4 regions of the Kocuria atrinae genome follow, and region 1 is predicted to be linked to each of the others. Evidence: riboswitches for the same ligand, from Rfam matches in the RefSeq annotation. Region 1 holds a riboswitch; each other region holds the start of a gene.

Region 1 (5,750 bases):
CGAACATGAGGGCGTGCGTATACGCGGTCTGCACCAGATATCCGCCCATCGTGTGCACCAGGCCCTTGGGCTTCCCCGTGGTGCCGGAGGTGTAGATGATGAACAGGGGCGTCTCCGCGTCGAAGGCCTCGGGCACATGCACGTCCGAGACATCCGCGGTCAGCTCGTGCCACCACACGTCACGGCCACGCGTCCAGGGCACAGTGTCCTCTTGCTTGGAACGCAGCCCGCGGGTGCCGCGCGGCAGGTCCATGCGGCCGGGTCGCGAGGTGCGGCGCACCACGATCACGTGCTCGATGTTGTTCTCGCCGCTGCACGCCTGGTCCGCGTTGGTTTTCACGGGAACGACGGCGCCGCGCCGGTTCTGCCCGTCCGTGGTCACCAGGACCTTGGCGCCGGTGTCTTCCACACGGAACTTGAGAGCCTCGGCGGAGAAGCCCCCGAACACGAGGGAGTGGATGGCGCCGATACGCGCGCACGCGAGCGTGATGATGACGGTTTCGGGAATCACCGGGAGGTAGATGACCACGCGGTCGCCCTCTTCCACACCGAGTTTCAGCAGGGCGTTGGCGGCCTTGGAGACCTCGCGCTGCAGGTCCGCGTAGGTGTAGACCAGGCGGTCACCGGGTTCACCCTCGAAGTAGAGGGCCACGTGATTGCCGCGGCCGGCGTCCACATGGCGGTCCACGCAGTTGTAGGAAACGTTGAGCTTGCCGCCCTCGAACCAGGCGATCTCCGGTACCGAGAGGATGTCGTTGCCGGCCTCGTCCGTGCCGATCTTCTGCGGCTTGTCGAAGCGGTGGGTCGTGTGCCACGGCTCGGCCCAGTCCAGACGGGTCGCCTGCTTGGCCCAGAACTCCTCGCGCGCCTCATCCGAGATCAGCGCGGGATTGGGCGTGGGCGAGTAAGGGTCTGAGAAGGAAGTAATCTCGATCAACTCCATCGTCTCCTGGCATTAGCACCTTGCACCGCACGGGTACCGGTTGCTGCGACGTCAACGAGCCAGGTCTCTCGGCCGCTCCGGATGGGAACCGTTCCATTCAACGTCTCGGGAGGGGGCGGTCGCAAATTGAGTCAGCGCGCGGAGCATGAACATTTGTGGCAGAGGTTCGCACGTCAGAAGTGGTAGTGCACATTTTTGGCAAGGGATCGCACTAAACACCGTGCTCCGCGCGCGAACCTCTGCCCAGAATGTCAAAGGCCTGTGGGGGAGACCGTCCTTGCCCGCGTTGACAGAACCGGCGCGCCTACAGAACCCGCGGGGCCTCGATCAGCGGGCAGGTGTTCATGACCACCTTCAACCCGGCGGCCTTCGCCCGTTCGGCGGCAGCCTGGTCGGACACACCAAGCTGCATCCACACGGCCCCGGCCCCAATGTTGATCGCTTGATCCACCACTTCACCCACGCGCTGGGAGTTCACGAAGCAGTCGACCACGTCAACGTGCCCCGGGATGTCCGCGAGCGAGCGGTAGCCGGTCTCGCCGTGCACGTCCTCACCGGCCAGATTGACAGGGATGATCTCCTGACCGAATTCATCACGAATCCGCCGGGACACCGCAAAGGCCGGTCGCGTGCGGTTGGTGGACAGCCCAACAACGGCCCACCGCCCCGGGGTGGTGAGTAGCTCGCGAATCAGGTCCGGATCGTTGACGTGGCGATCACTCATACGACCATCGTCTCACTGTGAATCAGCTCGGTCATCATGTTTCACGGGCCGCCGGAACCGGTGGGGAAACTGTACAGTGGTGCCCAGAACGATCATGAGTTCCGACGCACAGCCCTGGCTTGTCGGACGGCAACCCTCTCCCGTAGCGGGGTGCCCCAGGTGAGGATCGGGCCGCATGGCACACCGCATGCGGCAAGTACGGCGCCACACAAGCGCGCTGGACCCGCAGAGTAGGCCGCCGCAGGTGGTGCACGGGGCGCGGGTCGAGTTCGACCTCAAGGGGCACACATGAGCAAGAAGCGGATTTCCGTGAACGCCTTCGACATGACCTGCGTGGACCACCAGAGCTTCGGCCTGTGGCGTCACCCGCGGTCCAAGGCCACCGAGTACAACACCATTGAATACTGGACCAACCTGGCCAAGACCCTGGAGAAGGGCAAGTTCGACGCCCTGTTCCTGGCGGACGTGGTGGGTATCTACGACATCTACAAGAACTCCGCCGCGCCCTCGGTGGCGGACGGTGCGCAGGTTCCGGTAAACGACCCGTTCATGCAGATCTCCGCCATGGCGGCCGTGACCGAGCACCTGGGCTTTGGCGTAACCAGCGCCGTGACCTACGAGCAGCCCTACACCCTGGCTCGCAAGTACGCGACGCTCGACCACCTGACCAAGGGCCGCGTGGGCTTCAACGTGGTGACTTCCTACTTGCCCTCCGCCGCGGAGAATCAGGGTCTGCCTCGTCAGATCGAGCACGATACCCGCTACGAGATTGCCGAAGAGTTCCTCGACGTCTGCTACAAGCTGTGGGAAGGCTCCTGGGAGGACGGCGCCGTGGTCAAGGACCGCGAGGCCGGCCGCTACGCGGATCCCCAGAAGGTCCACCCGATCCAGCACTCGGGCAAGTACTTCAGCGTTCCGGGCGCCGCTCTCACCGAGCCCTCCCCGCAGCGGACCCCGCTGATCTTCCAAGCGGGCGCATCCTCGCGTGGCCAGGCGTTCGCCGGACGCCACGCGGAGGCCGTGTTTGTGGGAGGTCTGCGCCCAGACCTCACCCGCTATGTCACGGACAAGATCCGCGAGCAGGCCGAGGAGCAGGGTCGCCACCGCGACGACGTCAAGATCTACGCGATGCTCTCCGTGGTCGTGGACGAGACCGAGGAGAAGGCTCAGGAGAAGTACCGGGAGTACCTCTCCTACGTGGACCTTGAGGCGTCCCAGGCGATCATCGGCGGCTGGTCCGGCGTGGATCTGAGCCAGTTCGACGAGGACGAGGCCCTGAACTACATCAAGACCGATTCCATCCAGTCCTTCCTGACCCCGTTCACCCTGCAGTCCAAGGACAAGAAGTGGACCCGCGAGGAGATCGCCAAGCACTGTGCCCTGGGCGGTATGGGTGACGTGATCGTGGGATCGCCGGAATCCGTGGCGGATCAGCTCGAGACGTGGGTCGACGAGGGTGGCCTGGACGGCATCAACCTGGCCTACCACGTGAGCCCCGGTTCCTTCGAGGACTTCGTGGAGTTCGTGGTCCCGGAGCTGCAGAAGCGTGGCCGCTACCGCACCGACTACGAGGGTTCCACCCTGCGGGAGTCCCTCTACGGCGCCGGTCAGTCCCAGGTCATGGACACCCACCCGGCCGCGCAGTATCGCGGTGCGTACGCCGACAAGCCGTCCGTCGCGGACACCGCCGCTCGCGAGTTGGTGGGCTAACAGCCCCTCTGCCCACGACGCCGCTGTCGCGACCTTTTCGAACGAAAGGTCGCGACAGCGGCGTCGTGGCCGTTAAAGCAAAGCCGAAGTGAGGCGACAGACGTTCTCTACATACTTCTGCAGCAGGGGGCGCTTGTTCCACGCCTCGAGGTTCAGCACGGTTGAGGATGCCTTGAACTCATCGACCACATTTTCCATTCGTACATGGAAATGCTGATCCACGATCATGACGGAGACTTCCAGGTCCAGAGCGAAGGACCGCTCGTCCATGTTGGAGGAACCGATCACACTGATCAGGTCGTCCACGAGCACGAACTTGGCGTGCAGCACGGTGGGGGAGCTGTAGCGGTAGATCTTGACCCCGGCCTCCGCCAACTCGGCATAGTAGGAGTTCTGGGCATGGTGGGCCAGGAAATGATCCGAGGACTCACCCACGAAGATCTCCACCTCCACCCCGGACTGCGCCTCAGTGGTGAGCGCGTGCAGCAGGGACTCATCCGGTACGAAGTACGGGCTGGAGATCACCACGCGCCGGTTGGCGTTGTAGATGAGGTGGTTGAACAGCCGCAGGTTGTTCTCAGTCTCGAACCCCGGCCCGGACGGTACCACCTGCGCATACACCGGGCCCTCCACATCAGTGAGAACCTCGGTGGCCTCATCCAGGAGCAGGTCGTCGGTTTCCGAGTACCAGTCCGAGACGAACACCGCGTTGAGCTCGGAGACCACGGCCCCGGAACAGCGGATCATCAGATCCTTCCACTCCAGGCCGCGGCGAAGGTTCTTCTTCTTGTTGTACGAGCGGTGAATGATGTTCTGCGAACCGGTGTAGGCGATCGAGCCGTCCACCACCAGGATCTTGCGGTGGTTGCGCAGGTCCGGGCGCTGCCACTCGCCTCGCCACGGGCGGATCGGCAGCATGCGCCGCCAGGGAATACCAGAGGCGTTGAAGCGACGGGCCAATTCCGCGTAACCGGGGTAACCGAGCGATCCCACGTGGTCGATGAGGATGCGCACCCGCACCCCACGTTCATGGGCTCGCACGAGGGAGTCCAGGAGCACCGTGGACACCGGGTCCGTGGCCACGATGTAGAACTCGAAGTGCACGTAATCCGTGGCACGGTCCACGTCGTGAGCCATTCGCTCCATGGATTCGTGGTTGTCCGTGAGGATGTCAAAGTCATTGCCACCCACCATGGGTAGCGCGCCCAATCGGTAGTTCAGCTTGGCGGTCGTGGTGACCCACTCGGGCAGGTCATGGAACTCCTCGCCCAGGGAGAAGTCCTCCGGGGTGTTCTCCCGGATGATGTCGTTCATCTTGGCCTGCTTCTCCATCCGCTTCCGCGGCAGACGGGAAGAGCCGATGATGAGGAACAACAACAGGCCCACAAAGGGGAAAACGGTCAGACCCAGTAGCCACGCAAGTGCGACGGAGGGCCTACGGCGATGCGGGATCCAGCCGAGCGCTACCACTGTGATCGTGAAATCCAGGACGCCCAGGGCAATCAGAATCCATTCCGGATAGGTATCCGGGAGTAAGGCATACGGGGTCCATGGGTACATCAGGTCACTAACTCAGTTGCTCCGAGGTGTCTCCGGGCGCGCGTACACGTAAGCGGATTCGGACCCGCCGCACGGACGTTCGGTGAAACCGTTGTCGAGCAGCAGCTTGGAAGCGGGCCCATTACCCCACGGGACGGAGGCGTTCACCGCAGTGACCTCGGGATTCTGGAAGGCCAATTCCAGGAGGTGGGGCAGAACCTCGCCCCCGTACCCCTGGTTCTGACGCGCGGGCACTATGGAGCCAACCACCTCGAGTTCGTGGTCAATGGGCGGGCCCACGAAACCAGCCATGCCGATGATCTGTTCAGAGGCCGCATCCACTATCGCGAACATCGAGAACATGGTCTCGGTGAAGAAATAGCTGCCGGCCTCCAACGCAGTTTGGGCCCAGTCCCGATCCTCGGGGGTCGGGAACCCCGGGGCGAACTGTGGCAGGTCCGTTGAGTCCGCAATTGCCTCGAGCTCTTCCGGGACGAACGGACGCAGCAGGAGGCGCTCGGTACGAATCGGTCGTTCCGGCCTGAGCTCGTCGAGAACCTCGGTCATATCTCTATCCTTCGATCAACCAAAATACTTGGGTAGCGTGGCGCTGTGGGCCTCTCGCAAGGCCTCCAGGTCCACGGAGAACTCGCCCTGAACATCCAGGGCTCCGGACTCCGCATCCACCACTCCGATGCGCGCAAACGGGTAGTGGCGCACGGCGCACATGTCCTTGAAACGCACCTCCTCCGAACGAGGGACGGCCACCACGGTTCGGCCCTGGGACTCGGAGAACAACAGGGTGAACGTGTCCACACCATCCCGATCAGCTAC
Region 2 (5,750 bases), on a different contig from region 1:
TTTCGGGAACGTGAACCTCGGGCTGCTCTTGGGGCTCCTGCAGTTCGTCACCACCTTCGGCATCACTGCCGCGTACGTGTCCTTTGCCAACCGGAAACTTGATCCCCAGGCCACTGCTCTGCGCGAGCACCTCGAGGCCTCCGGTGCGGGACGAGGGGAAGCATAAATCATGATCAACATCTCTTCCGCGGCTCTTCCCGCGATCCATGCAGCCACCGAGGCCGACACGGAAACGGTTGGTACCCCATGGATCAACATCAGCGTGTTCCTGGCCTTCGTGGTGGTGACATTGGTCGTGGTGATCCGTGCGTCCAAATCCACCTCCACTGCGGCCGACTACTACGCGGGCGGTCGCTCGTTCTCCGGTACTCAAAATGGTCTGGCCATCGCGGGCGACTATCTGTCCGCTGCGTCTTTCCTCGGCATTGTGGGTGCTATCGCACTGCAGGGTTACGACGGGTTCTTGTACTCCATCGGCTTCTTCGTCGCCTGGCTGGTCGCCCTGCTTCTCATTGCCGAGCCGCTGCGTAACACCGGCAAGTTCACCATGGCGGACGTGCTGTCCTTCCGCCTGCGTCAGCGTCCTGTGCGTGTGGCCGCTTCGATCTCCACTCTGGCCGTGACCTTCTTCTACCTCCTGGCCCAGATGGCCGGTGCGGGTGCGCTCGTGTCCCTGTTGCTCGGTATTGGTTCCAAGGCCGGTCAGTCCCTCGTGATCGTCGTCGTGGGAATCATCATGATCGTCTACGTGCTCGTGGGCGGAATGAAGGGCACCACCTGGGTGCAGATCATCAAGGCCTGCCTGTTGGTCACCGGTGTTGCGGTGATGACCGTGTGGATTCTGGCCCTGTTCGGCTTCAACTTCTCGGCCATTCTGGGCGCGGCTGTCGAAACCAACAACAACCCCGCCATGCTTGATCCGGGGCTCAAATACGGTTTGAGTGAGATCACCAAGATCGACTTCATTTCGCTGGGTCTGGCTCTGGTGTTGGGCGCTGCCGGCCTGCCGCACGTGCTCATGCGCTTCTACACCGTTCCCACGGCCAAGGAAGCTCGTAAATCCGTCGTCTGGGCGATCACTTTGATCGGCCTCTTCTACCTGTTCACCCTGGTGCTGGGCTTTGGCGCCGCTGCGTTGATCGGTTCTGACCGGATCATGAATGCCCCGGGTGGTGTGAATTCGGCGGCACCGCTGCTGGCGTACGAACTGGGTGGGTCCATCCTCATGGGTCTGATCGCCGCGGTGGCGTTTGCCACTATCCTCGCGGTGGTGGCGGGTCTTGCCATTACGGCGTCCGCGTCCTTCGCGCACGATATCTACACATCGGTGATCAAGAACGGTAACTCCGACCCCAAGCAGGAACTCCGCGTCGCCAAGACCACTGTGGTGATCATCGGTCTGGTGTCGATTGCCGGTGGTATCGGCGCGCAGGGTCAGAACATCGCGTTCCTGGTGGCATTGGCCTTCGCCGTTGCTGCTTCGGCCAACTTGCCCACCATCTTGTACTCGCTGTACTGGAAGCGCTTTACCACTCGCGGTGCCGTGTTCTCCATGTACGGCGGTCTGATCAGCTCCGTTGTCCTGATCGTCTTCTCGCCGGTGATGTCCGGTGCAGAGACCTCCATGATTCCGGGTGCAGACTTCGCGATCTACCCGCTGTCCAATCCGGGCATCATCTCCATCCCGCTGTCCTTCCTGCTCGGCTTCCTCGGCTCCATCACCGAGCGTCGTTTGGAAGATCCCAAGAAGCAGGCCGAGATGGAGGTTCGCTCGCTCACCGGTGTCGGTGCGGAGAAGGCGGTCAATCACTAATTCAGCGTTCTGACAGTTTCTGCTGTAACCTGGTAGTAGGCTGGCAGTCAGTACGCTGACCAAGGCATACGAACGCGACCGTTTCGTGTAACAGCAAACAGTTAACTGGAGGAATCATGGGCATCATTAGCTGGATCGTCCTGGGCCTGATCGCTGGCGCACTCGCCAAGCTCATCATGCCCGGCCGTCAGGGTGGCGGCATCATCGTCACCATCATCCTGGGCATCATCGGTGCTATCTTGGGCGGCTTCTTGGGCAGCCTGATCGGTATCGGATCCTTGGACTCCGTGTTCGATATCGGAACTATCATCACCGCTGTGGTGGGCGCACTCATCGTGCTCTTCATCTACGGTGCAGTGACCGGCCGCAAGGGCGCTCGTCGCTGATCCACGGCTTCACTGAACAGGGGCGTCACCTTCGGGTGGCGCCCCTGTTTTGTGCCCTGACCATGTTTGATCCGCGAGATACTGGTAACCATGTCTGACGCTCCCTTGACCATGACCCCCGAATTCGACCTGGCCACTCGCGACCACTCCCGGCGCGTGGTCGTTCTCGGGTCCACAGGATCCATCGGCACGCAAGCGCTCGACGTCGTCGCCTCCGCGCGACAGTTGAGGCGGCCGGGGGAGGACGACGCCGCCGCAGGGCACCCACCGCTGTCGGTCACGGCCTTGGCCGCGGGAACGTCAAATCTTGCCCTGTTGGCCGAGCAGGCTGTCCGCGAACGAGTGGCGGCGGTCGGAACCAGCGGCACCGCCGAGCACGCGAGGGAGCTGAGAGAGCTCATCTCCCAACGGGCGGTGGGGGAGGGACTCACGGGGTTCAACCCGGAAATCTTCCACGGGCCGGACGCTTCGACACGCGTGGCCGAATGGTCCGACTCTGACGTAGTGCTCAACGGCATCACCGGGTCGATCGGATTGGCACCGACTCTTGCCGCCCTGCACGCTGGAAAACCCGTGGCTCTGGCTAACAAGGAGTCCCTGATCGCTGGCGGCCCTCTGGTCAAGCAGGCCGCAGGGGCAACCGGACTGGAAACTCCGTTGATCCCGGTGGATTCCGAGCACTCCGCACTGGCTCAGGCGCTGCGGGGAGGGCGTACAAGCGAGGTGGACCGATTGATCCTGACCGCGTCCGGCGGTCCGTTCCGCGGAATGAAGCGCGAAGACCTGCAGGCGGTGACTCCCGAGCAGGCCCTCAAGCACCCCACATGGGATATGGGGGTCATGGTGACGACGAACTCGGCAACCATGGTCAACAAAGCCCTCGAAGTTCTGGAAGCCTCCTTGCTCTTCGACATCGAGCTGGATCGGATCGACGTGACCGTGCACCCGCAGTCCGTGGTGCACTCCATGGTGCAGTTCGTGGACGGTTCCACGCTGGCCCAGGCCTCACCGCCCGACATGCGCTTGCCCATCGCCCTGGGTATCGGGTGGCCGCACAGAATTACCGGTGCAGCGGCACCCTGCGATTGGACACAAGCCGCGCAGTGGACCTTCGAGCCGCTGGATTCCGAGGCATTCCCCGCGATCGATCTGATGAAGCACGCCGGAAACCTGGGTGGCACATGGCCCGCCGTCTTCAATGCCGCCAATGAGCAGGCCGTGTATGCCTTCCACCGGGGTGAGGTGAAGTTCACGGACATCGTGGACACCGTGGCTGCAGTTGTGGACGAACACGAGGGCGAGAGATCCCCTCGGCTCGAGGATGTTCTCGGCGCGGAGGAATGGGCCAGGGATCGCGCGGATCGGCTGATAGCGCAGCGTTTTAGGACACGCTGAGCACGGCCTACCCTGTGTTAGGATTGGCACCGGATGACGAGATCCGGCGCGAAGCTCTGGCTGGCCGGACGGCAACCCTCTCCCGTAGCGGGGTGCCCCAGATGACCATCCGGCCGCGGTTAACGTAGCTCCCGGCAAGTGCGGTTTCCCGAATCAACTAGCACGAGCCCTACGACTGCGGTGTGTCCTCGACGCACCGCATTTCGTTGTTAATCGCCCAGAACATTCCACACCTCGGAAAGGCACATCGTGCGATCTCACCGTTTGATCCCCCTTGCGCTGGCCACCACCATCGGCCTCACCCTGACCGCGTGCGGCGGCGGAGACTCAGAATCCTCCGATCCCGCTGCTGACGGCACCATTACCATCGGCATTGTCGGCTCGGAGCCCGCACATGACGCCCTCAAGGAAGTTGCTGCCGAGAACGACATCACCGTGGAGTACGTTGATTTCAGCGACTACAACCAGCCGAACCCCGCGACCAAGAGCGGTGATGTGGACATGAACTGGTTCCAGCACACGGCGTACCTGGCTGACTACAACAACAACTCCGGTGACACGATTACCCCGGTGGGATCCACCGCGATCTACCCGTTGGGAATGTACTCCAGCAAGTACGACTCCGTGGACCAGCTCAAGGAAGGCGACGAGGTCGCCATTCCAAACGACTCGATTAACTTGGGTCGCGCGCTGAACCTGCTTAAGCAGGAGGGCCTGGTCGAGTTCACCAAGGACACGATTGCCCCGACCGAAGGCGACATCGACACCGAGAAGTCCAAGGTTTCCGTTCGCCCCGTGTCTGCCGAGCAGACGGTTCTGTCGATGGATTCCGTGGCCGCCTCAGTGGTGAACAACGACTTCCTGGGCCGCGCGGACATTGACCCGAACTCCGCCCTCGCCACGGATGACCCGGAGACGGACAGCGCAAGGGTCTTCAACAACCTGTTCGCCGCCACCGAGGCCAATGCGGACAACGAGACGCTCAAGCAGGTTGCAAGCTTCTATTACGATCCCAAGGTCTTGGAGGCGGAGGACGAGGAGAGCAAGGGCACGGCCGTTCCGACCGAGGTGGACCAGCAGGAACTCAAGGACCTCTTGAAGCGGTACCAGGAAGACCTGAAGGAACAGACCCAGTGACCGAAGTATCCAGTGAGCGCACCCTGGTGCGCTTCCGGGATGTCAGCAAGGTCTACACGGGCGGATCCAAGCGGGAACCCCGCGTGGTCAACGCCGTGGACAACGTCACCCTGGACATCACCAAGGGCGAGATCTTTGCGGTGATCGGGTACTCCGGTGCCGGCAAGTCCACGCTCGTGCGTCTGATCAACGGCCTGGAGCCCATCAGCTCCGGTTCCTTGGAAGTCGCGGGCAACCGGGTGGACGGCAAGTCCGAAACCCAGTTGGCACCGATCCGTCGCAAGATCGGCATGATCTTCCAGCAGTTCAACCTGTTCAACTCCCGCACCGTGGCCGGGAACATCGAATACCCGCTCAAGCGCGCCGGCTGGAAGCCGGAGGAACGCAAGCAACGGGTTACCGAGCTTCTGGATTTTGTGGGGCTGACGGAGCGGGCCAAGAACTATCCGGAGCAGTTGTCCGGCGGTCAAAAACAGCGCGTGGGTATTGCTCGCGCGCTGGCTTCCAACCCGGAACTGCTGCTCGCGGACGAATCGACCTCGGCATTGGACCCGGAGACGACCCAGGAAGTCCTCGGACTGCTCAAGCGAGTGAACCGTGAACTGGGGATCACCATCGTGCTGATCACTCACGAGATGGATGTGGTGCGTTCCATCGCGGACCGGGTGGCTGTCATGGACACCGGTCGTGTGGTGGAGATGGGAACTACCTCTGACGTGTTTGCCTACCCGCAGGCCGAAACCACCCGGAAGTTCGTGTCTTCAGTGATGCGCACCGTGCCCCGCGAGGACGAGATGGCCAAGCTGCGTGAGGAACACCCGGGTCGCCTGATCCTGGTGGACGTCACGGACCAGAACCGCATCGGCTCGGTGCTCTCGGACTGCGCCCGAGACGGGGTGACGTTCGAGATCGCCTTCGGCGGCATTTCCATGCTGCAATCGCGTTCCTTCGGCACCCTCACGCTGTCATTGAACGGCCCGGACGCTGCTGTGGAGAACACCATTGTCAGACTCCGTGAA
Region 3 (5,750 bases), on a different contig from region 1:
GTGGGTTGCGGTCTCCACTGTGAGACACCCGGCCGGTAGTGCGCGTTTCCACGCGCGCAGGGCCGTGCGCGCAGCCCGGTAGCGGCGCCGAGCCAATAACGACCCCACGTCCGAATCCGGCCCCGTGAGCACCACCAGACCCGGCCTGCCCCCGGACGCCGCGCGGTACACGTGGCGGGCGATCTGATCCCGGGTCAGCCCGATGGGCCGGGCGGCATGATGGTCGTGGCTCCGGTGGGCCGCGGAGACCAATCGGCACAGAGCCGCGTACCCGGCTCCCCCGTTGCCGCCGGTGGCCAGTACGAGCACGCGTCCGATCACTCGGGCCGGGGGTGCACTGCCCTGCCCGGACCGGCCGGGCTGACCGAATTGACCGGATTGACCGACGGTCGCTGAACGGGCCCGCCGCGCCGAGGCCACCGGACCCAATAACGCCAGGTCCACTCCCAACACGGGTGCCACACCGTGCTGCTGGCAGGCCAGCACGTGTTTGACCGCCCCGTACAGCCCATCCCTGTCGGTGCACGCCAGAACCTGCGCCCCGTAGGAGGCCGCTACCTGGGCGAGCTCTTGGGGGCGAGCCACACCGTAGTGCGCGCTGTAGGCGGAGGCCACGCGCAAATGAGGGAATTGCATACCTCATATTCGAAACTTTGTTCTATTAATGTCAAACCGCCTGGTCAGCCAGCAGCCACCATTGGCCGGTGATCTCATGGCGCACCAATTCCAGAGTGCGCGGCTCCACGGCTCCCCGCTGTGCGGCCTGGACACGCCAGTGCTGCCGATCCACCACGGACTCCCCACTCTCCCGAGGAACCCGCTCTTCCAGCTCCCACCAGCGGCGACGTTCGTACCAGCGCTGCGGCGGCGCCGTGACGCGATGAAGCCGACCGCGGAAGACCAACTCGCACGGGGCCCCAAACTCATCACAGTGCACCTCACAGGGCTGCCCCCATCCCTCGTGGACCCGCACCGTGCCGCGCGTTTCCTCCCGCGTGGAGCACGTATTTTCCGCCGCAGTCAGTACCGTCATGACTCGTTCACCCTCCCGGTGTATTCGAAACTTTATTCGAGTACTGTGAGAGTGCCAAGGGTCGCTGACACGCATAAGCGGCCCGTCCCCAGGCGGCTCCGAAAGGTCCCTGAAGACCCAGCAGAACCCGGAAGAGCCCGGAAACGGCAACGCCGCCCGGCCAAGGAGACCGAGCGACGTCGTCGTGAGTATGAAGTTGTGACAGACCGGTCGCGACTACGAAGGAGCGCGGTTATGAGGTGTATCGGCCCGGCTTGCCCAGCAGCACGCCCACCACCGAGATCGCGCAGCACGCGGCGAGGAAGAGTGCCGCCGCCCAGGTCTGTCCGCCGGTGGCGGTGATCAGAGCCGCGGCGATGAGCGGGGTGAATCCTGCCACGATGGCCCCGTTGGCCTCGCGCGCCAGGGCAATGCCGCTGAACCGTTCGGCGGCGGGGAACAGACCCGCCAAGTAGGCGCCCTGGGAACCCGAGGTGCAGGCGATCACCACGCCGTAACCCACGGCGATGGCCACCGTCGCGGCCACGGTGCTGCCCGAAGACAGCGCCGCGAACAGCGGGAACGCGCCCGCCGCGCCCAACAGCGAGCCGAAGGCCAGGACGTTGCGCGCACCGAAGCGGTCCGCGGCCAAACCACCCAGCGGAGTGGCCACCACACCGCACACGGAGCCGATGATCACAGCGGTCAACGCCGATCCCCGCTCCATGCCCACGGCCGGTGAGGTCATGAAGGACAAGGAGAACACGGCCAGGATGTAGTTGAGTGCGTTGTGCCCGGTGATCGAGAAGAACCCCACGACCACCGCGCGCCAGGGCAACCACGGGCACCTTGCGCCGTTCCCCGCGCTCCTTGGCAGCCTGGAGCGCGGCCAAGTACTCGGGGCTTTCCTCGAGCTTGACGCGGATGAAGATCGCCAGCGCGAACAGCACCGCCGAGGCCAGGAACGGCAGCCGCCACGCCCAGTCCAACAGCATCTGATCCCCCAGCGACGCCGCCCACAGGAACGCACCGGTGGCCAACACGATGCCGGCCGGCGGCGCGGCGAGCACGAGCGACGTCATGAGTCCACGGCGCCGCGGCGGGGCGAACTCCGCGACCAGGGTCATGGCCCCGGCCAACTCGGCACCCGCGCCCATGCCCTGCAGCAGGCGCAACAGCACCAGGAACACCGGGGCGGCCACGCCGATCGCGGCATAGGTGGGCAGCAGGCCGATGCCCACGGTGGCCACACCCATCAGGACCACGGTGAGCAGCATGGCCGGTCGGCGGCCGTAGCGGTCACCGAGGTGACCGACCAGCACCCCGCCCAGCGGGCGCGCCACGAAGCCCACCGCGAAGGTCGCGAACGCAGCAAGCGAGGCGCCGGAGTCCATTCCGGCGAAGAAGAGCGGGCCGATGATCAGCCCGGCGGCCGTGCCGTACAGCGCGTAGTCGTACCACTCGATGAGGGTTCCGGCCACGGCAGCAAAAAGTGCGCGCCCGGCCCCCGGGCGCATGGTGGTGGTGTTGTTCACGGTGAAGCTATCCCGTCTGAAATCTCCCGATCGCGCTAGCGGGACGGATAGCGACGGATGAACCGTACCTGATCCAGTCGCTGGATCTCGGGATGATCCCCCACGCCGGCGTCGTAGAACTGATCACCGGGGCGGCGCACTCCCACGGTGGCCCAACCGGTTTCCCGGGCTGCATCCAGGGCTTCGACCTGGTCGGAGAAGAACAGGAACTTCTCACGCGGTTTACCCAGGGCCTCGGCCACGTCGTGGGTGATGTTGCGGAAGGAGCTCACTTCATGTTTGGCCCCTGCCGATTCCAGGGAGAAGTGCCCCTTGATGAGCGGAATCAGGTTGCCCTCGGGCGAATGCGTGAACCACGCGCGCTGGGCGGGCAACGTGCCGTTGGAGAAGATGAACACCGGAATCGACTGCTCGGCCCAGGTCCGCAACGCGGGAATCGCGTCGTCGAAGAACGGCGAGACGAACTCCCCGGCAGCAAAGCCTTCCTGCCAGATCAACGCGTGCATCGTGCGTAGCGGCGCCGGCATCTGGCCCTCGTCCATCCACGCTTCCAGAACACCCGTGAGGTCCTCGGCCGTGGCCGAACTGTCCAGGCCGGCCATCTCGATGATCTGCCGGCGAGCGCGGGCGACCTCGGGTTTGTGGGAGTACTCCACGAAATAGCTGGCGAAGCGTTTGCGGGAATAGGGGTAGAGCTCGTCCCGGACATACCAGGTGGAGGAGAGGCTCCCCTCGATGTCGACCACGATCACATCGGGTCGGTCGAGCACCACGGCATTGGCGGCGTTGGGCTCAGGCATGGTCGGCTCCCTGCGTATTCGTTCGACAACGGTGTCTGCCCCGGTGGCCCGGGGGGTTAGCCCATTCTAGGCACCGGAAACCGAGGGAAAAAGGAGGACGCCCCCGTCGCGAGTCGAACCGCGGGAGCATGAGAACAAGCGGTCATAAATCTTCATGACTTGTGGCCCTCGATGATCGTGTGGTTAGGTTCACGCGACAAGAATCACGAGTTCCGGTGCGAAGCCCTGGCTGGCCGGACGGCAACCCTCAGACGCTGTCGTGGGGTGCCCCAGGTGATGATTCGGCCCGCGATCAGTACCGGCGCGGGCAAGGACGGCGTCCGGCTCACCCAGCATTCTTCCGTGGCGCCCCGTCATGAGGAGTGTCATGGCCCCCGCCACCGCCCCGGTGCCCACGGTCACCGATTCATCGTCTGCCCAGCAGGCCCAACCCGCTACCGATCACGCGCTGTCGAGCGTGGGAGCCGCAGTGCGCGACAAGAAGCGCGTGCTCGCCGCATCCTTCGTGGGAACGACCATCGAGTGGTACGACTTCTACCTCTACGGTGCCGCCGCGGCCCTGGTCTTCAGCCACTACTTCTTCCCGCAGGGTTCGGGCGTGGGCTCGATCATCGCCTCGTTCGCGACCTTCGCCATTGCGTTCTTCTTCCGGCCCCTGGGCGGCATCATTGCCGGGCATCTGGGTGACCGGATCGGCCGCAAGGCCCTGCTGGTCGCGTCACTGCTGATCATGGGTGTGGCCACCACGGTGATCGGTTTGCTGCCGGGTTTCTCGCAGATCGGCTGGTTCGCCGTGGCCCTGCTGGTCGCCTGCCGCATTGCGCAGGGACTGTCCGCCGGCATGGAATGGGGCGGTTCCGCGGTGCTCTCCGTGGAACACGCCCCCAAGGGCCTGCGCGGCCTGTTCGGTTCCTTCACTCAGGTGGGCTCCGCGGCAGGCATGCTGTTGGCCACCGCCTTCTTCGCCATCATGCAGGGCATCACCACCGCCGAGCAGTTCCAGGCGTGGGGCTGGCGCGTACCCTTCCTGTTCTCCGCGGTACTCGTGATCATCGGCCTGATCATCCGCGCCGGCATCGAGGATGCCGAGGAGTTCCAGGAGGTCAAGCGAGAAAAGACTGCCGCGACGTCCCCGGTGCGTGAAGTGCTCACCAACCACACCCGCGGGGTGATTGTGTGCATCGGTCAGCGCATGGTCCAGCCGGCCATCTTCTCCATCCTCACCGTCTACACGCTCACCTATGTCACCGAACAACGCGGTGCGAGCCAGTGGGTCATGATTTCCATCCTGATCGCCGCGGGCGTGGGTCTGGTGGGTGGCCCGTTCTGGGGTTGGCTTTCGGACCGCGTGGGTCGACGCCGCATTTCCGTGATCGCCGCCGCAGCCATCGGTGTGTTCGTGTGGCCCTACTTCTACTACCTGGATCACGGTCCGCTCGCACTGCTGCCGCTGGTCTACCTGATCGGCATGGCCGTGCTGCACGACAGCATTTACGGCCCCCAGGCGGCACTGTTCGCCGAACAGTTCCCCACGCACCTGCGTTACTCCGGCGTGTCCCTGGGATACCAGGTGGGCACCATCCTCTCCGGCGGCCTGACCCCCATGATCGCCGCGTGGCTCGTGGCCACCGGCGGTTCCCCCTGGCTGCTGTGCGGCTATCTGTCCCTGCTGGCCGTGATCTCCGTGGTCACCGGTCGCATGGCCAAGGACACCGTGACCGATGCACCCGAGAAATCCCAGTTCTGATCCGGAATCAACCCCGGCCCCGTCCCAGCACCGACCCGAAAGGACTCCTCTTGCCCCGCCCCTTGCTGCTCAACGCCTTCGAAATGCCCGTGCCCGTCCACCAGTCCCCCGGAATGTGGCGCCACCCCGAGGACCAGTCGCGTAACTACGCGCAGCTGTCCCATTGGGAGCGGGAGGCCCAGATCATCGAGAACGCGGGCTTCCACGGCCTGTTCCTGGCCGACGTCCTGGGACTGTACGACGTGTACGGCGGTTCCGCGGACGCCGCCCTGCGCGGTGGCGTACAGGTGCCCCAATTGGATCCGTTGATCCTTGCCCCACTGTTGGCCAAGGCCACCAGCACCCTCAATATCGGTGTCACGGCGTCCGTGACCTACGCGGCTCCCTACGACCTGGCGCGCCGTTTCGCCACCCTGGATGCCCTCACCGATGGGCGGATCGCGTGGAACGTGGTGACCTCCTATCAGGAGTCGGCTGCGCGCAATCTGGGGCTGGGACAGCAGCTGCCCCACGACCAGCGTTACGACCGCGCCGATGAATACATGGACGTGGTCTATTCGCTGTGGGAGGGCTCCTACGCGGACGATGCCTACGTCGCGGACGCCGCGAGCGGTGTGGTCGTGGACCCCGACAAGGTCAAGGGCGCGGGGCATTCC
Region 4 (5,750 bases), on a different contig from region 1:
CTCTCTGTTCCGGATCCACCTCGGGCGGGGCCTGGGTAGCCGGCCCGGTACTGCCGTAACAGCCACCCAAGATGTTTGCGCAGACGACAAAGTATTTGTCGGTGTCGATGGCCGCGCCCGGACCTACCAGGCCGTCCCACCAGCCACCGGCCTCCGCAGCGAGACGCTCCACCTCGGGAGCGTGATCGCGTGACTGGCCTCGCGCCACGTGCGAGTCGCCGGTCAGGGCGTGTTCGATCAGCACGGCGTTGGAGCCGTCAGCATTGAGACGGCCCCACGTTTCGTAGGCCAGCCGCGCACGAGGGAGACGGTACCCGGACTCCAAGGTCAGGGGCCCGACGTCGATGTAGCCCACCACGCCGTCCTCACGCACGAGCGAGTCAGCGGTCCCGCCTCCCACGATGGTCACGCCTGCGGTCCTCCCTCACCCGACGACGCCGCTGCGCCACCCAGCGCGGCCACGGCCTCGAAACCGGATTCCAGATCGGCCAGGATGTCGTCAATATTCTCCAAACCCACGGACAGCCGCACGAAGCCGGGCTCGATACCGGTTGCCCGCTGTTCCTGGTCGGTCAACTGCGAGTGAGTGGTCGAGGCCGGGTGGATCACCAGGGAGCGCGCATCGCCGATGTTGGCCACGTTGGAGTGCAAGGTCAGGGCATCCACGAATGCGGTGCCCGCCTCGCGTCCACCGTCAAGTACGAAACCGAGCACGGAACCCGCACCCTTGGGAGCGTATTTCTTGCCGCGTTCGTGCCACGGCGAGGAGGCGAGGCCCGCATAGGAGACCGCACGAACGTCGTCGCGCGCCTCGAGCCACTCCGCGACCTTCTGGGCGTTGGCCACGTGGCGATCCATGCGCAGGGAGAGTGTCTCGATGCCCTGCTCGATGAGGAACGCGTTGAACGGGGAAATCGACGACCCCAGGTCGCGCAGCAACTGCACGCGAGCCTTGAGAATGTAGGACAGATTCACTCCGAAGATGCCGTCCTGACCGAGGGCCTGAGCATAGACCAGACCGTTGTAGGACGCGTCCGGCTCATTGAAGGCCGGGAAGCGCTGCGGATCCTGACCGAAGTCGAAGTTGCCCGCATCCACGATCATGCCACCGATGGCCGTTCCGTGACCGCCCATGAATTTGGTGGCCGAGTGCACCACGATGTCAGCGCCCCACTCGATCGGTCGGATCAGGTACGGCGTGGCAATCGTGTTGTCCACGATCAACGGCACACCGGATTCGTGGGCGACTGCGGAAATGGCTTCGATGTCCAGCACGTCATTGCGCGGATTGGGGATGGTCTCCCCGAAGAACGCCACCGTGTTGGGCCGAACTGCAGCGCGCCAGGCCTCGGGATCGTCCGGATCAGAAACGAAGGTGGTCTCCACACCCATCTTGGGCAGCGTGTGATGCAACAGGTTGTACGTGCCGCCGTACATTGACGGGCTGGCCACCACGTGGGTTCCGGCGCCGCCCAGGTTCAGGATCGCAAAGGTAGAGGCGGCTTGGCCCGAGCTGAGCATCAGTGCGCCCACGCCGCCCTCGAGAGAAGCGACTCGATTTTCGACCACTTCCGTAGTCGGGTTAGTCAGACGCGTGTAAATGGGGCCGAGTTCCGCCAGGGCAAAACGGTTGGCCGCTGTCTCCGCATCCGGGAACACGTAGGAGGTGGTCTGGTGGATCGGCAGTGCCCGTGAACCGGTGGTGGGGTCAGGCTCCTGGCCCGCGTGGATCTGACGGGTTTCGAATGCCCAACCCTGCGGGCTGGACGGGGTGGCTGCGGGGCTCATACCGCACTCCCTTTCAACATCAGGGGCCCGGTGAACGATCCGCAGCACGATGCCCGTGCAGCGATCGGGCACCTGTGACCCGCGCTTGCCAACACCGAAGAATTGCGGTGCGGCCCGGTCCTCACCCAGGGCACCCCACCGCGGAGGGAGGGTTGCCGGTCAGCTAGCTGGGGCTTCTCGCTGACTCTCGTGACCTGCACTTCATTGTCCGGAGCCGGTGCCTAGAACGTCAAGCTGAGTTACCCGCGTCACACGGTCATGTTTCAGCTCTCGATTTGGAGACCACTGTGCGCGGTGTCACGATGTGACCATGAAACTGGATCATGTCTCATTCGCAGCACAATCCGATGGTCTTGAAGCCACCACGGAACGGATTGCCGATCAGCTAGGGATCGAACCGGTCAAGGGCGGAATCCACCCGCGCTTCGGAACGCGAAACATGATCCTGCCCCTCACGGGTCACCAGTACGTGGAAGTGGTCGAGGTTCTCGAGCACCCCGCCGCGGACAAGGCGCCGTTCGGTCAGGCCGTCCGCGCCCGCTCCGAGGCCGGTGGAGGTTGGCTCGGCTGGGTGGTCGAGGTTCAGGATCTTACCCCCTACGAGGACAAGTTGGGCCGCCCCTCCGTACCGGGTTTCCGGTTGTTCCCGGACGGCCGCCAGCTGGAGTGGCGCCAGATCGGCGTGAAGGGTTTGATCGCGGACCCCCAGTTGCCGTTCATGGTTCGTTTTGAATCCGAGCCCGAGATGCACCCGTCCCAGGCGCGCATCACTGACGTTCAGCTGGCGGGTATGGAGATCGCAGGTTCCTCGGAGCGCGTGACCGAGTGGTTGGGCGGTCCGGTTGAAGACGTCCTGGCCTCCCTGGACGTCACCTGGTCATCCCCCAACGGGACCCCCGGCGTCATGGCAGTTTCTTTCACCACGCCGGACGGCTTGGCCACGATTTAGGTTTTCGCTGACGACGCCGCTGCCTTTGGCTCGAAAAGGTTGCGGCAGGGGCGTCGTCGCCCTTTAACCCGCCAAAAGCTGCGGTAGCAGGAAACCGGTGATGTCCAACAGCGCATGGGCGATGAGCAACGGGGCGAGGCGCCCGTAGCGGCGGTAAACCCACACGAACACCAGGCCCATGACCACGTTGCCCAGCGCGGGGCCAAAGCCTTGATACAGGTGGTAACTGGCGCGGAAGACCGAGGTGACCAGGGCAATGGTGACCCAGGACCACCCGATACGGCGCAGCCGATCACAGAGGAACGCCACCACGATGATTTCCTCGACCAGGCTGTGGCGTATGGCAGACAAAATCAGGACGGGCACCGTCCACCAGTGCTCGTTGAGGGCCGAGGTATTGATCGCCGCGGTGAGGCCCAGCGCGCGTCCCACCTGGTAGAGCCCCAGCGTTCCCAGCCCCATAACCAGGAACAAGCACATCCCCCAGACCGCATCACGTAGTGGGTGGCGACCGTCCACCCCGACGCTGCGGAGAACGTTTTTGATCCGTGGCAGGGACCCCGCCATCAGGTAAAGCGCGAGCGCCACCGGGACCAGGGCGAAACCGATACTCGCAAGCTGCCTGAGGAGATCAATGGCGGGCACTGGGCTCAGCACCCGGTTCAACGTGGCCTCGGCGTCCGAGAGCGATCCCCTGGACATTGTCTCGGCCAGGTTGAGCACGGCGTACACCGCTGAAGAGCCCAGTGACACACCCAGGACCAGCGCAATGTGGAACCACAGCTCCGACCGTGCCGGGGGCTGTTCGAGGGGTTGGGGGTGGAAGGGGTCCGTCAACACGGACACCATTGTGCCGTGCTCCTTAGACTGGGGTTCATGAGTTCCGAGAAGCCCGCATATCCCGTAGCCGTTCGACGCACCGTTCAGCGCAGTTTTCACGACCACACGTTCGACGATCATTTCGAGTGGCTGCGAGATAAGGACTCGGATGAGGTCCGCACGCATCTGGACCGCGAGAACGAGTATGCGGAAGCGGTCACGGCCCATTTGAAGCCTCTGCGCGAGAGCATCTACCAGGAAATCAAGGGGCGCACCCAAGAGACCGACATGTCCGTGCCGGCCCGCAACGGTGCGTGGTGGTACTTCGCCCGCACCGTGGAGGGCGGCGCGCACCAGGTCTTCTGCCGGATTCCCGCCTCCGACATCGGGGACCCCGCTCTGGCGTGGACACCTCCCACGGTGGAACCCGGGGTCAAACTGCCCGGCGAGGAAATCCTGTTGGACGCCAACGCGGCCGCGGAGAAGCACGATTTCTACGCCCTGGGCGCCTTCAGCGTGTCCGAGGACGGCACCCATCTGGCATGGTCAGAGGACACCGCCGGTGATGAACGTTTCACCGTGTACATCAAAGACCTGGTCACCGGGGAGCTCCTGTCCGACCGCGTGGAACAGACTTCCTACGGTGCCTTCCTCACCCCCGATGCATCCCAGCTCATTTACACGGTGGTGGATGATTCCTGGCGCCCCTGGCGCGTGTACCGTCACCTGATCGGCACGCCCTCCGAACAAGATGAACTCTTGTACCAGGAGGACAACCCCGGACTGTGGCTGGGCGTGGAACTCTCCGCAGACAAGAAATGGCTCATGGTGGCCTCCGCGTGCTCCGAATACGGCGAATACCGCATCCGCCGTCTGGACACTCCCCAGGACGAGTGGCTCACTCTGATTCCCGAGAGTGACCGCGTGCTGTATTCGGCAGAACCATTGGACGTGGCGGGCACCGATTACGTCCTGTTGACGCATGATTACCAGGCACCCAATTCGCGCGTGAGTTTGATGCCCCTGTCCCAGGCCGGTTCGAGCATTGTGGATCTCGACCTCACGGATGTGATTCCCGCCAGTGAGCACACTCGCATTGAGTACTGCGAACCCACGGAAACCCACCTGGTGGTGTCCCTACGGTCCGAGACAACCCCGCGAGTGCGGCTCATCCCGCGTACCGCTCTGGAATCCCTGGTTGCAGGCACTGCCGATGCGACGTCAATGGCCGGTACCGAACCCGCCTTCGACGAGGAACTTTTCACCGCAACCGTGGTGTCCGCCCGTTACGACAACCCGGTGGTGCGGGTGTCCTACACATCATTCGTCACTCCCCCGCGCGTCTACGACATTCCCACCGGTGCGGAGAGCGCTGGAGGCCTGAACCAGTTCGGCGTGGGCATTCCGATCATGCGTCGAGAAACCACCGTGTTGGGCGGCTACAACCGTGAGGATTACACGGTCGAACGAGACTGGGCAGCGGCCGAGGATGGCACGCGGATTCCCATCTCATTGGTGCGCCGCGCGGACCTCGACTCCTCGGTACAGGCCCCCGTGGTGCAGTACGCCTACGGCTCCTACGAGGTCAGCACCGACCCCGGGTTCTCCATCTCCCGTTTGTCCTTGCTGGACCGTGGCGTGGTGTGGGCCGTGGCCCACGTACGCGGCGGCGGTGAGCTGGGACGCTCCTGGTATGACGACGGAAAGAAGTTCACCAAGAAGAACACCTTCACGGATTACGTGGCGGTCACCCGCCACCTCGCCGAGCGTCCCGATGTCGACGCCGCTCGCATCGCCGTTCTCGGCGGTTCCGCGGGCGGCCTACTCGTGGGCTCTGTTCTCAACTTGGCCCCCGAGCTGTATTGCGGTGCGCTGGCCGCAGTCCCCTTCGTTGACCCCTTGACCTCCATGTTGATGCCCGAGCTTCCACTCACCGCACTCGAGTGGGAAGAGTGGGGCAACCCCCTGGAGGACCAGAAGGTCTACGAGTACATGCGCTCCTACTCCCCCTACGAGAACCTGCGGGATACCGATTACCCGCCGGTCCTCGCGGTCACGAGCCTTAACGACACCCGCGTCCTCTACGTGGAGCCCGCCAAATGGGTTGCTGCGCTGCGCGAACATGCCGAGCACCCGGAGACAGTGCTCCTGCGCTGTGAAATGGCCGGCGGACACGGCGGCGCCTCCGGTCGCT

Evidence for each region. Region 1 has a riboswitch for S-adenosylmethionine ahead of ABD283_RS04640 (LLM class flavin-dependent oxidoreductase). Riboswitches for the same ligand answer to the same signal wherever they lie in the genome.
Region 2: it holds a riboswitch for S-adenosylmethionine, as region 1 does, so the genes downstream of both, ABD283_RS09670 (MetQ/NlpA family ABC transporter substrate-binding protein) here and ABD283_RS04640 (LLM class flavin-dependent oxidoreductase) in region 1, are expected to answer to the same signal.
Region 3: it holds a riboswitch for S-adenosylmethionine, as region 1 does, so the genes downstream of both, ABD283_RS08275 (MFS transporter) here and ABD283_RS04640 (LLM class flavin-dependent oxidoreductase) in region 1, are expected to answer to the same signal.
Region 4: it holds a riboswitch for S-adenosylmethionine, as region 1 does, so the genes downstream of both, ABD283_RS09895 (bifunctional o-acetylhomoserine/o-acetylserine sulfhydrylase) here and ABD283_RS04640 (LLM class flavin-dependent oxidoreductase) in region 1, are expected to answer to the same signal.

What each region holds. Positions count from the first base shown of each region.
Region 1 is NZ_BAAAQA010000008.1:10,682-16,431, reverse strand. Features, by position in the region: gene ABD283_RS04650 (AMP-binding protein) at 1-943, opposite strand, end outside; SAM riboswitch class I at 937-1,031, opposite strand; gene ABD283_RS04645 (CoA-binding protein) at 1,248-1,667, opposite strand; SAM riboswitch class IV at 1,758-1,872, shown strand; gene ABD283_RS04640 (LLM class flavin-dependent oxidoreductase) at 1,956-3,377, shown strand; gene cls (cardiolipin synthase) at 3,450-4,937, opposite strand; gene ABD283_RS04630 (GNAT family N-acetyltransferase) at 4,950-5,483, opposite strand; gene purL (phosphoribosylformylglycinamidine synthase subunit PurL) at 5,499-5,750, opposite strand, start outside.
Region 2 is NZ_BAAAQA010000018.1:76,812-82,561, reverse strand. Features, by position in the region: gene ABD283_RS09690 (DUF485 domain-containing protein) at 1-166, shown strand, start outside; gene ABD283_RS09685 (solute symporter family protein) at 170-1,813, shown strand; gene ABD283_RS09680 (GlsB/YeaQ/YmgE family stress response membrane protein) at 1,930-2,199, shown strand; gene dxr (1-deoxy-D-xylulose-5-phosphate reductoisomerase) at 2,311-3,594, shown strand; SAM riboswitch class IV at 3,627-3,741, shown strand; gene ABD283_RS09670 (MetQ/NlpA family ABC transporter substrate-binding protein) at 3,844-4,731, shown strand; gene ABD283_RS09665 (methionine ABC transporter ATP-binding protein) at 4,728-5,750, shown strand, end outside.
Region 3 is NZ_BAAAQA010000015.1:383,638-389,387, forward strand. Features, by position in the region: gene dnaE (DNA polymerase III subunit alpha) at 1-636, opposite strand, end outside; gene ABD283_RS08255 (hypothetical protein) at 668-1,033, opposite strand; gene ABD283_RS08260 (MFS transporter) at 1,266-1,850, opposite strand; partial or broken gene ABD283_RS08265 (MFS transporter) at 1,942-2,529, opposite strand; gene mtnC (acireductone synthase) at 2,583-3,347, opposite strand; SAM riboswitch class IV at 3,549-3,667, shown strand; gene ABD283_RS08275 (MFS transporter) at 3,715-5,094, shown strand; gene ABD283_RS08280 (NtaA/DmoA family FMN-dependent monooxygenase) at 5,145-5,750, shown strand, end outside.
Region 4 is NZ_BAAAQA010000018.1:125,134-130,883, forward strand. Features, by position in the region: gene metX (homoserine O-acetyltransferase MetX) at 1-409, opposite strand, end outside; gene ABD283_RS09895 (bifunctional o-acetylhomoserine/o-acetylserine sulfhydrylase) at 406-1,788, opposite strand; SAM riboswitch class IV at 1,865-1,983, opposite strand; gene ABD283_RS09900 (VOC family protein) at 2,099-2,737, shown strand; gene ABD283_RS09905 (CPBP family intramembrane glutamic endopeptidase) at 2,801-3,586, opposite strand; gene ABD283_RS09910 (S9 family peptidase) at 3,614-5,750, shown strand, end outside.